DNA from 3 places in the Erwinia billingiae Eb661 genome. Region 1 is predicted to be linked to each of the others. Evidence: predicted binding sites of a transcription regulator. Region 1 holds the regulator's gene; each other region holds the start of a gene.
What was found. The regulator PurR, encoded in region 1, represses purine synthesis genes. The targets are predictions, from matches to a motif close to CANGCAAACGTTTGCNTG.

Region 1 (4,657 bases):
CGCTCATCACGCCTGCCTTTTTTGCTGCTGACGGGCTTATTCCGCGGCGTCAGAAGGGTATTTTTGCGCGGTATCTTTAATCAGCTGCTGCAGTTCACCCTGCTGGTACATCTGAATAATGATGTCGCAACCGCCGACCAGTTCACCGTCAATCCACAGTTGTGGGAAGGTTGGCCAGTTGGCGTATTTAGGCAGCTCAGCACGAATTTCTGGGTTCAGCAGAATATCGACGTAGGCAAAACGCTCGCCACAGGCTGAAAGTGCCTGAACGGCCTGGGCAGAGAAGCCACAGCTTGGCAGTTTTGGTGAGCCTTTCATGTACAGCAGAATCGGGTTTTCTGCTATCTGGCGCTCAATTTTTTCAATAGTACTCATAAATGGCTTCCTTAATCGGATACTTCGTGTCTATTTATTGTAGCGACTCTGCGGGCCCGATGAAAACGACATTTTTTAACAGTTGGGCACGCCCTCAGAGCCGCCAGCGTGCAGGCGATAGCGTTAAAATAACATTTTCCTATTGCTTTCGCTGGATTAATGCATGAGAAAAGCACAGGTTTTGCGCAGATAAACAGCTGATTTGGCTAATTTTTACAGTTTTTACTTGCTCTGTATCATTGAAACAAAAAAGACCTTACCTTTTGTTAATGAGTTAGATTAGAATTGCAAAATGACGCTGCTGAAAGGCAGAACTCCCTGTTTCTGGCAAGCTGTGGCCTCTGGTCGTAGCACAAACTGTTAATGGTAACGATGCGTTTACTTATCACGCTCTTCATGCTGGCCTTTGCCCAGCTGTTTTTCAATATGGCGCACGCATCGCCACATGCCCCTATTAATGCAAATCATCATAAGGCAGATAGCGGCACGCCTGCCCGAGAGGATGAGCGACGTAAACGCCGACCGGTTAAAGCCAACAGCACCAAAAAAGTTAAAGAATCCACCAGCAAAAAATCTCGCTTAACCTCAGTACAAAAGTTGAAGCTTAAAAAGAAACCTTCGCTGCAAACCGCCTCTGTTCAGACTGCCCCGTTGCACTCCAGCAAATACAAAAAGAAAACCACCTTAAACGCCGGAAATAAACGCTATGGCCGCCATCGTGGCAAGGTTGTCGATACTGCTGAAGAGCTGACGTCAGACTCTGTTTCTGCGCCATTAAAGTTAAGTAAAGCTCACCGCGCCCGCTATCAAAAAGCCCGTGAAACCGCGATGACCAAACTGATGGGCCAGCTGGGTAAACCTTACCAATGGGGCGGAACGTCGCCTAAAACCGGCTTCGATTGCAGCGGCCTGGTGTGGTATGCCTACAAGGATTTAGTGAAGTTTAAAATCCCGCGCACGGCGAATGAGATGTATCACCTGCATGATGCGGCTTCGATAAAGCGTGATGAGCTGGAGAAAGGCGATTTAGTCTTCTTCCGCATTAACGGGCGCGAGACGGCAGATCATGTTGGCGTGTATCTGGGTGGTGGGAAGTTTATTCAGTCGCCACGTACTGGCAAGGATATTCAGGTCAGCGCTCTGGCAGATGATTACTGGCAGCGCCACTATATTGGTGCCCGCCGGATGATGACGCCAAAAACCATTCGATAGCGGAAATACTCAGAGCCGATCGTCAGACCGGCCCTGTTTGCACTTAATGCATAATCGCGGTGAAGCTAAACGCCATAATCATCAACAGTGCGCAAACCGTGGTCAGTAAAGAGAACTTCAGATCGGTATCCATTTTTAATCCTAAATAGCCCTACAGTTTATGATGCCATCAATTTTCCCATACTTGACGGTAAAAATCTCGTTTTCTCTGCCAAGCCTTGTTAGAATTCTTTTTTTGTTGCGCAACGGCCCGCACCTTAAGGTGTTTAGCGGTCTTTAATCAGCGCTTTTTCCTTCCTGACGACTCCGGACAGCAACTAAAAAACGACTTCAGACGTCAGGTTTTCGATCTCACCAGGCAAACGATTAACAACAGGCTTATCAAACGGTTAAGATAGGCGCAGGAGTAGTTATTTCATGGCAACAATTAAAGATGTGGCAAAGCAAGCCGGGGTGTCCACCACCACCGTCTCCCACGTCATCAACAAGACCCGTTTCGTTGCAGAAGAAACGCGGGAAGCCGTGTGGGCCGCCATTAAGGCGCTCCACTATTCACCCAGCGCGGTTGCCCGTAGTCTGAAGGTGAATCACACCAAAACCATCGGGCTGCTGGCTACTTCGAGCGAGGCGCCCTATTTCGCCGAAATTATTGAAGCCATTGAAAACCGCTGTTTTGCCAAAGGCTACACGCTGATCCTCGGTAACGCCCACAATGATCTTGCCAAGCAGCAGGCCTATCTGTCGATGATGGCGCAGAAACGCGTGGATGGCCTGCTGGTGATGTGTTCCGAATACCCTGACGAGTTGATCACCATGCTGGAAGATAACCGCAATATTCCGATGGTGGTGATGGACTGGGGCAAATCGCGCGGTGACTTTACCGATACGGTAGAAGACAACGCCTTTGAAGGCGGTTATCTGGCTGGCCGTTATCTGATCGACCGTGGGCATCGAGATATTGGTGTCATCCCGGGTCAGATGGAGCGCAACACCGGCGGTGGCCGTCTTGCCGGATTTATGAAAGCATTGTCTGAAGCGGGGATTACCTTGCGTGACGAGTGGCTGGTTCAGGGCAATTTCGAACCTGAATCAGGTCACCAGGCGATGCAGCAAATCCTCTCGCAGAAGCAGCGTCCAACGGCGGTGTTCTGCGGTGGCGATGTGATGGCGATGGGCGCAATTTGTGCGGCTGATGAGATGGGCCTGCGCGTTCCGCAGGATATATCGGTAATCGGGTACGATAACGTACGCAACGCCCGTTACTTCACACCGGCCCTGACCACGGTTCACCAGCCAAAAGAACAGCTGGGCGAAACCGCCTTCGATATGCTGTTAGATCGTATCACCAGCAAGCGTGAAGAACCGCAGACGATTGAAGTACATCCTACGTTGATCGAACGCCGTTCGGTTGCCGATGGTCCCTTCCTGGATTACCGCCGCTAGTCCCGCTCAGTGCTGAGGGCGAATTCTCCCTCAGCACACCCAATTGGCTCAGGGCTCTTCCTTCAGCCATTCACTGTTCAGCGTGTCACTGTCACCCAGATAATCCAGCAACCAGCTCAGCGCCGGTGAAGCCTGCTGCTCAGACCAGCTCACGCAGCACGGACTGTCCGGAAATCCGCCTTCCAGCGTCAATTCATGCAAAGCGCCTTTTTGCAGCAGCGGTTGCGCCAGATGGCCCGGTACCATCCCCACGCATAAGCCCGCCAGCAGGCAGTCAAATGCGCTTTCCCAGTCTGGCACCACCAGCCGCCGCTGATTATCCAGCGTCCATGTGGTGCGTTTCGGCAAGGCTCTTGAGGTATCTTCCAGCACCAGTGAAGGCCATTCGCCAATGGCCTCTTCACTGGTTTCTGCGTGCTGACGTGCCAGCGGATGATCCGCGGCAACCACACAGCGCCAGTTGAGCGCGCCCATATTGCGGAAGGCGAAGCGGCCACCTACCGGGATAGCCTGTGTCGCGCCGATGGCCACATCCACCCGCCCGTCGGCCAACGCATCCCAGACGCCGTTAAAAACTTCTGCTGACAGATGCAGTTCCATATCCGGAAAGTGCCGATAAAAGTCGACTACCAGCTGTCGGGTTCGCTGAGATTTAACGATGCGATCGACGGCGATATTAATTTGCCCTCGCCAGCCGTTAGCGACCTGCTGGCACTGCCGTCGGGTGGCGAGCATTTTTTTGATGACACTGCGGCCCTCCTGGATAAATACTCGTCCCGCATCGGTCAGCACCACATCACGGTGGCGACGCTCAAACAACGGCACGGCAAGCCATTCTTCCAGCTGCCGCACGGTATAACTGATGGCTGAGGGTACGCGATGGAGCTCTGCGGCGGCAGCGGTAAAACTGCCGCTGCGGGCAACTGCATCAACCACTTCAAGGGAATGTTCTGACCACATAATCTGCCTGCAATATTTTTGAACGCAACCTGCAAATATTACCGTTTCACAAGCTGTATGGCACGCGATTACACTCTGCGGCGTTTCGTTCATCACAAATAAAGAGCAAAAGAATGCCTTCGAAAGGATTTATTGTTTACCTGGCGCTGTTAAGCGTGGCAGGTTTCCTCGCTACCGATATGTACCTGCCTGCCTTTGGTGCCATGCAACAAGACCTGCAAACCGATGCCGGGATCATCAGCGCCAGCCTCAGCCTGTTCCTGGCGGGTTTTGCCATCGCCCAGCTGTTTTGGGGTCCGTTGTCGGATCGTATTGGCCGTAAGCCTGTGCTGTTGATGGGTCTGAGTCTGTTCGCCGTCAGTTGTGGCGCGATGTGGTGGGTAGATTCTGCTGCGGCCCTGCTGGCGTTGCGCTTTGTGCAAGCGGTGGGGATTTGTGCTGCTGCAGTCAGCTGGCAGGCACTGGTCGTCGACCGCTATTCCGCCAGCCAGGCAAATCGCGTATTCGCCTCCATCATGCCGTTAGTGGCACTCTCGCCTGCGCTCGCGCCGTTACTGGGCGCCTGGTTACTCAACCATTTCAGCTGGCGCGCCATTTTTGTCGCGCTGTTGCTGGTCGCAGTGGTGCTGCTGATTTCCACCTTGTTCCTCGCCCCAACGGTGAAGAA
Region 2 (4,657 bases), 1.6 Mb from region 1:
CCGCCGCACCGATATGCACCGATGCGCCGCTCACGCCGATAATCAGGATTACCGAGGTCAGGATCAGGTTCTGCGCCTTGTTATAGTCAACCTTCGACTCAATCAGCACGCGAATACCGGAAGCGCCAATCACGCCGTATAACAGCAGTGATACGCCGCCCATAACCGGCACCGGTACCGCCTGGATCACCGCGGCCAGTTTACCGACGCAGGACAGCAGGATCGCTAGAATGGCCGCGCCGCCAATCACCCAGGTGCTGTAGACGCGGGTGATGGCCATTACGCCAATATTTTCACCGTAGGTGGTGTTGGGCGTGGATCCAAAGAAGCCGGAGATGACCGTAGAAATGCCGTTGGCAAACATCGAGCGATGCAGACCCGGATCTTTCAACAGGTCCTTTTTCACGATGTTGGCGGTGACCACCAGATGACCGACATGCTCGGCAATCACGACCAGCGCGGCCGGCAGGATAGTTAACATCGCATACCATTCGAAACGCGGCGTATAGAAGGTGGGCAGCGCGAACCAGTGCGCGGCTTCTACCGAAGACCAGTCGACAATGCCCATCGCCGAAGAGAGCGCATAACCGGCAATCACCCCAATCAGGATCGGGATAATCGCCAGAAAGCCGCGGAACAGCACCGAGCCAAACACCGTTACGCCCAGCGTCACCATCGAGATGATAATGGTTTTGCTGTCAACGGAAGCGCCGTCAGCGGGCAGCAGTCCGGCCATTTTCGCCGCCACGCCCGCCAGTTCCAGCCCGATAACCGCCACAATCGCGCCCATTGCCGCCGGTGGGAACATCACGTCCAGCCAGCCGGTGCCAGCTTTTTTGACAATCAACGCCACCAGGCAGAACAGCACGCCGCAGAGAATAAAGCCGCCGAGCGCCACTTCATACCCGAGCGGCAACAGCAGTAACACCGGAGAAATAAAGGCAAAGCTTGAACCGAGGTAAGCCGGGATTTTGCCCTTACAGATAAAGAGATAGAGCAAGGTGCCGACGCCGTTAAACAGCAATACCGTGGCCGGATTGATATGGAACAGGATTGGCACCAGCACGGTAGCGCCAAACATCGCAAACAGGTGCTGGAAGCTGAGTGGGATGGTTTGCAGCAGCGGTGGCCGCTCGCTGACGCCAATTGCACGACGTGTCATAGTATTACCCCTTGTTTTACCCATTAAAAAGCCGACTCTGCGGTCGGCTTGTCTCGTTGATGACGGCTTATTTGGTGCCGAAGATCTTATCGCCTGCGTCACCGAGGCCCGGAATGATATACCCTTTCTCATTCAGACCCTGATCGATAGACGCGGTGTACAGCTCAACATCCGGGTGCGCTTTTTCCAGCGCGGCAATGCCTTCCGGTGCGGCGACCAGCACCAGCACTTTAATGCTGGTACAACCGGCTTTTTTCAGCAGGTCGATGGTGGCAATCATTGACCCACCGGTAGCCAGCATTGGATCCACCACCAGCGCCATGCGCTCTTCGATATTGGAAACCAGCTTCTGGAAATACGGGACCGGCTCCAGCGTCTCTTCATCGCGGTAAACACCGACAACGCTGATGCGCGCGCTTGGCACGTGCTCGAGTACGCCTTCCATCATGCCCAGTCCCGCACGCAGGATCGGCACAACGGTGATCTTCTTACCTTTGATTTGCTCGATTTCTACCGGACCATTCCAGCCTTCAATGGTCACCGTTTCGGTGGCTAAATCAGAGGTGGCTTCGTAAGTCAGCAGACTTCCCACTTCTGAGGCGAGTTCACGAAAACGTTTGGTGCTTACGTCATGCTCACGCATCAGACCCAGTTTATGTTTGACCAGCGGGTGTTTGACTTCCACGATCTTCATTGTTGTACTCCCGGAGTGTTAAGCTGCAAAAAAAAATCGCGAGATTATAGCGCCATTTACGCTCCACGCCATATGACTTAGTGCAACTTTTGATTAAACCGTCCCTACCCGTCAATAATTAGCTAAAATCCAGTTATCCGCAACGCGTCTGAAGATGGCACTCGCAAACGTTTGCCTGCGCTGTTAGAATTGCCGCGCTTTATTTTCCATACCACCAACCGCAAACCGCGTGGGGATTTCGCAGTGACCGATAAGACCTCTCTCAGCTATAAAGACGCCGGCGTAGATATCGACGCGGGTAATGCTTTAGTCGATCGTATTAAAGGCGTAGTGAAAAAGACTCGTCGCCCGGAAGTGATGGGTGGACTAGGCGGTTTCGGTGCCCTTTGTGCGCTGCCGCAAAAATACCGCGAGCCGATTCTGGTTTCCGGCACTGACGGCGTCGGCACCAAGCTGCGTCTGGCGATGGACCTTAAACGCCACGATACTATCGGTATCGATCTGGTCGCGATGTGCGTGAATGATTTGGTGGTTCAGGGCGCCGAGCCGCTGTTCTTCCTGGATTACTATGCCACGGGCAAACTGGAAGTCGACACCGCAGCCAGCGTGATCACCGGCATTGCTGAAGGCTGCTCGCAGTCTGGCTGTGCGCTGGTCGGCGGCGAAACCGCAGAGATGCCGGGCATGTACCACGGCGAAGATTACGACGTGGCAGGCTTCTGCGTTGGCGTGGTTGAAAAATCAGAAATCATCGATGGCAGCAAAGTTCAGGACGGCGACGTACTGATTGCCCTCGGCTCCAGCGGCCCGCACTCCAATGGCTACTCGCTGGTACGTAAAATTCTGGAAGTCAGCAACACCAATCCGGAAACGACGCAGCTGGAAGGCAAGTCGCTGGCCGATCATTTGCTGGAACCTACCCGCATCTATGTGAAGAACATCCTCAGCCTGATCGAACAGGTTGATGTTCACGCGATTGCTCACCTGACCGGTGGCGGCTTCTGGGAAAATATCCCACGCGTGCTGCCAGACAACACCCAGGCGGTGATTGAAGAGTCAAGCTGGCAGTGGCCGGCCGTCTTCGGCTGGATGCAGGAAGCGGGCAACGTCAGCCGCTTTGAGATGTACCGCACCTTTAACTGCGGCGTGGGCATGTTAATCGCCCTCAGCGCAGACGAAGCTGATAAAGCGGTACAGCTGATGACTGACGCGGGCGAAAAAGCCTGGAAAATCGGCGTGATCAAAGCGTCCGATTCTGAAGAGCGTGTGGTCATTAACGCATGAAACGGCTAGTCGTGCTGGTTTCCGGCCAGGGAAGCAATCTTCAGGCAATCCTGGATGCCTGCCAGCAAGGCCAGATCCACGGCAGCGTCGCTGCCGTGTTCAGCAACAAGTCGGACGCGTACGGTCTGACCCGCGCGCGTGAGGCCGGTGTTCCGGCCCATGCGCTCGCCGCTTCCCAGTTTGCTGACCGTGAAGCGTTCGATCGCCAGCTGATGCTGGAAATCGATGCTTATGCGCCCGATTTAGTGGTGCTGGCCGGTTACATGCGGATCCTCAGCCCGGCCTTCGTCCAGCACTATGCCGGACGCATGCTGAACATCCACCCTTCCCTGCTGCCGAAATACCCGGGTCTGCACACTCACCGCCAGGCGATTGAAAATGGCGATGAAGAGCACGGCACCTCGGTGCATTTCGTTACCGAGCAGTTGGACGGCGGCCCGGTGATCCTTCAGGCGAAGGTGCCGGTGTTTGCAGAAGACAGCGAAGAGGATGTGAACGCCCGCGTTCAGCATCAGGAGCACGCTATTTATCCGCTGGTGGTCAGTTGGTTTGTCGATGGCAGACTGGCGATGCGTGATGATGCGGCGTGGCTGGACGGTGAAAAGCTGCCTGAAGAAGGGCATGCTGGCGACTAGCTTGTCGTAGCGCATATTAAGGGGGAGATCGTCGATCTCCCCCTTTTTTATTAGCCGTAGCGGCCGGTAATGTAATCTTCCGTGCGACGCTGGCGCGGCGTGGTAAACAGTTCGTCAGTCTCGCCAAACTCCACCACACTCCCCTGATGCATAAACGCGGTGTAATCTGACACCCTCGCGGCCTGCTGCATATTGTGCGTTACCAGAATCAGCGTGAAGTGCTGCTTCAGGCTGCTCATCAGCTCTTCAATCACCAGCGTCGAAATCGGATCCAGCGCCGAGGTTGGTTCATCCAGCAGCAAAATTTCCGGTTCAATCGCAATGGCACGGGCGATCACCAACCGTTGCTGCTGACCGCTGGACAGCGTCAGCGCATTCTGCCACAGGTTATCCTTCACTTCGCCCCACAGCGCCGCCGCCCGCAACGCCCGCTCAACCGCTTCATCCAGCACCCGCCGATCGCGAACGCCCTGCAGGCGCAGGCCATAAACGATGTTTTCATAGATGGTTTTCGGAAACGGGTTGGGCCGCTGGAACACCATGCCAACGCGCCGACGTAGCGAGGATAAGTCCTGACTGCTGCCGAGGATCGACTGCTGATTCAGCCGGATATCGCCTTCGGTGCGGCAGCCATCTATCAGTTCGTTCATCCGGTTCAGGCTGCGTAACAGCGTCGATTTTCCGCAACCGGAAGGGCCAATCAGCGCGGTGATGCGATTTTTTGGGATCCGCAGGTTGATCTCATTCAGCGCCTGCTTTTCGCCATACCACAGCGACAGGTTCTCCAGCTCAAGCGTGCTTTCCAGCAAATCGGACTTCACCATTTTTCTCTCACCATCAGTTCATCAGGGCGCGATAGCGTTCCCGCAGGCGATGCCGTAA
Region 3 (4,657 bases), 2.2 Mb from region 1:
ATTCTTACAATAGCCCCGATGATTTTCCGACCATTTTCACGGAGCGACAGATGGCCAGTCATTTTGCACGCCGCACCCTTACCCAGGGTCTCCCCTCGGTACAGCGACTCTCACAACCCCTGCTTGATTTCTCCAGCACGCTGGCTGAAAAGCGCCGTGTGCGTTATCTGGCAGCCCGCGCGTTGCTGGCTGACCTGATGCTGCGCGTTTATGGCCTTTCACAGCTGCCGGAAATGACGCTCAGCGAGTGTGGCCGCCCGGTGTTTGCCGACCCCGATCTTCCTGACTTCAGCCTGGCCTATGCCGGTAACATTATTGGCGTCCTGCTGGCAGAAGAAGGCGGTCATGCCGGGCTGGGCATTGAAATTGTCCGTGCGCACAGCAGGCAAACGCAGGAGCAGTATCTGCAAGGCCTCTCTTCCGGTGAACGCGCCTGGATTAATGCACAGACCGACCCCAGCGAAGCCGCTATCCAGCTGTGGGCAATGCGTAAAAGCCTGATGAAGCTGACCGGGGTGAAAGAAGGCCGCAGCGAGTCATTGCGGCTGCATCCCGCCTCTGGCCGCTTACGCTCGCTGGAGTATCCCGATATTCAGGCGGTTTCCGACGTGGAACCCTTATTGATCTGGTCCTGTGCGTTGTCACCCGGCAACGAGCGTTTGCATCTTTGGGAGTCTGACGAAGAGAAGAACTGGACGCGACTGCAGGATATTCAGGTCAACAAACCGGCGATGGGCCAACGCATGCTGCGTCTGACCAGCCTGCCAGCAGAGAAAGTGTTTCAGGGATAGGCACGGGAAACGCGGCGAACGCCGGCGTTGAGAAAGCCACAGGCCAGCCGGAGCTGGCCTGCTTAACGCGATTAATGCGCGTCGATAAACACGATTTTCAGCACAAACAGCAGCGCGACAACCACCACGCAGGGGCTGATTTCACGCCAGCGACCGGTGCCAAACTTCATCACGCAGTAAGAGATAAAGCCTAACGCAATCCCTTCGGTAATGGAGAAGCTGAAGGGCATCATCACCGCCGTGACGAAGGCCGGAACGGCTTCGGTCAGGTCATCCCACTTCACGCGCGCCAGGCTTGAGCTCATCAGCACGCCAACATAAATCAGCGCACCCGCCGCCGCATAGGCTGGAACCATGCCCGCCAGCGGTGACAGGAACATCACCAGCAGGAACAGGATCCCGGTCACCACCGCCATCAACCCGGTACGGCCCCCGATGGAAACACCGGATGAGCTTTCGATATAGGCCGTCACGGAAGAAGTGCCGATATAAGAACCGGCCACCGAGCTGATGCTGTCAACAAACAGCGCCTGCTTCATGCGTGGGAAGGTGCCTTTCTCATCGGTCAGACCCGCTTTATCGGTGACGCCAATCAGCGTACCGGAGGAGTCGAACAGGTTAACCAGCATAAAGGAGAAGATGATGCCGGCCATGCCAACGTTCAGCGATCCGGCCAGGTCCACCTGACCGACAATCGAGGTGATGCCGGTTGGGGCGGAGAAGACGCCGCCGTATTTCACATCACCAATCGCCAGACCAATCAGCGTAGTCACCACAATCGACACCAGCACCGCGATATGAATATTGCGGGAAGCCAGAATGGCGATAATAAAGAAGCCCAGCGCACCCAGCAGCACGCTGTGTGAGGTCAGGTTACCGACCGCCACCAGCGTATCTTTGTTGGAAACGATGATGCCGGCATTTTTCAGGCCGATCATCGCAATAAACAGACCGATACCGGCGGTGATCCCCACGCGCAGGCTGGCAGGAATATTGGCAATCATCCAGTAGCGGACGCGGAAAATGGTCAGCAGCAGCAGGCCAACCGCGCCCCAGAAGATGGCGCCCATACCCACCTGCCAGGAGATGCCCATCGCACCGACCACAACGAAAGCAAAGAAGGCATTCAGGCCCATTGCCGGCGCAAGTGCCACCGGCAGGTTAGCGACCAGGCCCATCAGGATGCTGCCGAACGCGGCAATCAGACAGGTGGTGACAAACACCGCCTGGGTGTTCATGCCCGCCACACCGAGGATCTGTGGGTTCACAAAAACGATATACACCATCGTCAGGAAAGTGGTGATACCTGCAATCACTTCGGTACGGACGGTCGTGCCGTGTTCCTGCAGTTTAAAGATCCGCTGTAGTAGGCCTGGATTAGTCATTATGTGATTCCAAAACGGAGAAAAGTTGTCGACGGCTATCCTAACCTAAAATTCTGATTTTGGGAGCTAACCGACAGGTTTTTTCGCAACCGGTTGCGCCGCGTTTTACAGACGTTCACAACCACTAACTGGAATTGACATTTCTCAGTCGCAATTCCGCCGCAGGTAAGTCAAAGTGGAGCGACCGTAAAAAAACTCAGGGAGACACCGATGACTGTTGGCTGTGTATTTTTTGATTGCGACGGAACGCTGGTGGACAGTGAACTGCTTTGTACCCAGGCCTACGTGAATACCTTCGCGCAGTTTGGCGGCGACCTTTCACTGCAGGAGATGTTTGAAAAGTACAAAGGCGTCAAGCTGTACGACATTATTGCCGAGGTGTGCGCCGGGCATCATCTCAGCGTCAGCAAAGAGGAGTTCGAACCGGCATACCGCAAAGAAGTGGCGCGGCTGTTCGATCTGGAACTGAAGCCGATCGCCGGCGCAAAAGCGCTGCTTGAGCAGATCACCGTGCCGATGTGCGTGGTATCCAACGGGACGGTGCCAAAAATGCAGCACTCGCTGGGGCTGACGGAGATGCTGCCGTGGTTTACCGATCGCCTTTACAGCGGCTATGACATTGGCAGCTGGAAACCCGATCCGGAGTTGATGTACCACGCCGCCCGCGAGATGAACGTTCCCATCGGGCAGTGCATTCTGATTGATGACTCGGAAGCGGGAGCGAAGGCCGGTATTGCGGCAGGCATTCCGGTGTTTTACTTCTGCGCGGATGCGCATAATAAGCCGCTGGATCACCCTTTGGTCACCCCTTTCACCGAGATGGCCGAACTGCCTGCACTGTGGCGGGCAAAAGGCTGGAACATCACCCGCTAAGCGGCGTCAGGGGCGAATCTCTTCGCCCCTGAGCAATTCAGCCAATCGCGCCCAGCGAATCCTCCGTGCCCTGCTTTTTAGGCAACAGGAACAGGGTGGCGAAGATATCCAGCAGGTAAATCAGCGCCAGCAGGGTAATTGCGGCGGTAAACGACAGGTGGATCACCAGCAGACCAATCACCAGTGGGCCAAAGCCGCCCACGCCACGGCCGAGGTTGAACAACACGTTCTGCGCCGTTGCCCGCACCTTCGCCGGGTAGGTGTCCGAAATCAGAGCACCGTAACCGCCAATCATCCCGTTCACAAACATCCCCATCACCGCACCGGTAAACAGCATCACGGTCGGGTCGCGCAGCTGCGCATACACGATCACCATAATCACCGCACCAAACTGGTAAAGCAGGAAAATCTTCCAGCGCGCGAAGCGGTCCGCCAGCACGCCAAACAGCCAGATGCCAAAGGTCATGCCGATCACCGTCACCGCTGTCCACAGCCCTGACTTGGTCAGTGAGAAGCCGAAATTGCTGGAAAGGTAGCTTGGCATCCAGATCATCAGGCCGTAATAGCCAAAATTCTGCACCGAGCAGAGGATGAAAATCCCCAGACTGGCTTTGGCGGTCGCGCGATCCTTGACCAGCAGCTTAAGCCTTGCTGAGAACGAAAGGCCCTGATTCACATCCACATGTTGGGTAAATCCCGCCGGTTCGCCCATGCCACGGCGGATAATAAAGGAGGCGAAAGCCGGCAGTAACCCGACCAGGAACATGCCGCGCCAGCCAATGTAGCCCAGCAGGAACGGGGTGATAAATGCCGCCAGTAACACGCCCAGCTGCCAGCCGATACCGACCCAGGCCGACGCGCGGTTACGCTTGTTGGCAGGCCAGGCTTCGGCAATCAGCGCCATGCCAATGCCGAATTCCCCGCCCAGCCCGACGCCCGCTAAGGTGCGGTAGGCCAGCAGATCCCAGTAACCCTGCGCCACCGCGCACAGGCCAGTGAACACCGAGAACATCAGGATGGTATAGGTCAGTACGCGGATGCGTCCAAAGCGATCGCTCAGGTGGCCGAAGATAATGCCGCCGAGTACCGCGCCAATCAGCGTCCAGGTCACCAGCGAACCCGCCTGCGAAGGGCTGAGCGCCAGTGAAATCGAGATGGCGGGCAGCATAAAGCCCAGAATCAGCAGATCGAAGCCGTCCATTGCATAGCCGCTGATCGCCGCCAGCATGGCCTTACCTGGAGTAGCGCCCTTTACGGGCGTCTTTGAAATCATGAGTGTTCCCTGCCAGAAATAAAGTGCGGCAAGTATAAGTAGGCAGGCGGTCACATTCCAGACGAAAAGTCGCCGGCAGGATCAACGGGCCGGACTCAGCCGGCCAGTGGGGAACATCAGGTAGGAGAATTACTGCCTTCGTCGTCGCCGGTTAACAGCTTATCGAGCTCGTCACCGCCAACGTGGCGGAAATCCTGCCCTTTAACGAAGTAGAAGATGATTTCGCAGATATTCTGACAACGATCGCCGATACGCTCGATGGCGCGGGCGCAGAATAGCGCGGTCAGCACGCTGGGAATGGTGCGCGGATCTTCCATCATATAGGTCATCAGCTG

Region 2: purM (phosphoribosylformylglycinamidine cyclo-ligase) is a predicted target of PurR. The motif match lies at 2,017-2,034, and genes of this name have one in related genera.
Region 3: EBC_RS24505 (NCS2 family permease) is a predicted target of PurR. The motif match lies at 2,259-2,276, and genes of this name have one in related genera.

What each region holds. Positions count from the first base shown of each region.
Region 1 is NC_014306.1:2,167,252-2,171,908, reverse strand. Features, by position in the region: gene EBC_RS11415 (Grx4 family monothiol glutaredoxin) at 37-375, opposite strand; gene EBC_RS11410 (C40 family peptidase) at 748-1,587, shown strand; gene cydH (cytochrome bd-I oxidase subunit CydH) at 1,631-1,720, opposite strand; gene purR (HTH-type transcriptional repressor PurR) at 2,005-3,030, shown strand; gene punR (DNA-binding transcriptional activator PunR) at 3,079-3,990, opposite strand; gene punC (purine nucleoside transporter PunC) at 4,104-4,657, shown strand, end outside.
Region 2 is NC_014306.1:3,718,261-3,722,917, forward strand. Features, by position in the region: gene uraA (uracil permease) at 1-1,162, opposite strand, end outside; gene upp (uracil phosphoribosyltransferase) at 1,230-1,856, opposite strand; gene purM (phosphoribosylformylglycinamidine cyclo-ligase) at 2,100-3,140, shown strand; gene purN (phosphoribosylglycinamide formyltransferase) at 3,137-3,775, shown strand; gene pstB (phosphate ABC transporter ATP-binding protein PstB) at 3,826-4,599, opposite strand; gene pstA (phosphate ABC transporter permease PstA) at 4,613-4,657, opposite strand, start outside.
Region 3 is NC_014306.1:5,070,721-5,075,377, forward strand. Features, by position in the region: gene EBC_RS24500 (4'-phosphopantetheinyl transferase family protein) at 51-791, shown strand; gene EBC_RS24505 (NCS2 family permease) at 863-2,176, opposite strand; gene yieH (6-phosphogluconate phosphatase) at 2,387-3,049, shown strand; gene EBC_RS24515 (MFS transporter) at 3,087-4,322, opposite strand; gene phoU (phosphate signaling complex protein PhoU) at 4,439-4,657, opposite strand, start outside.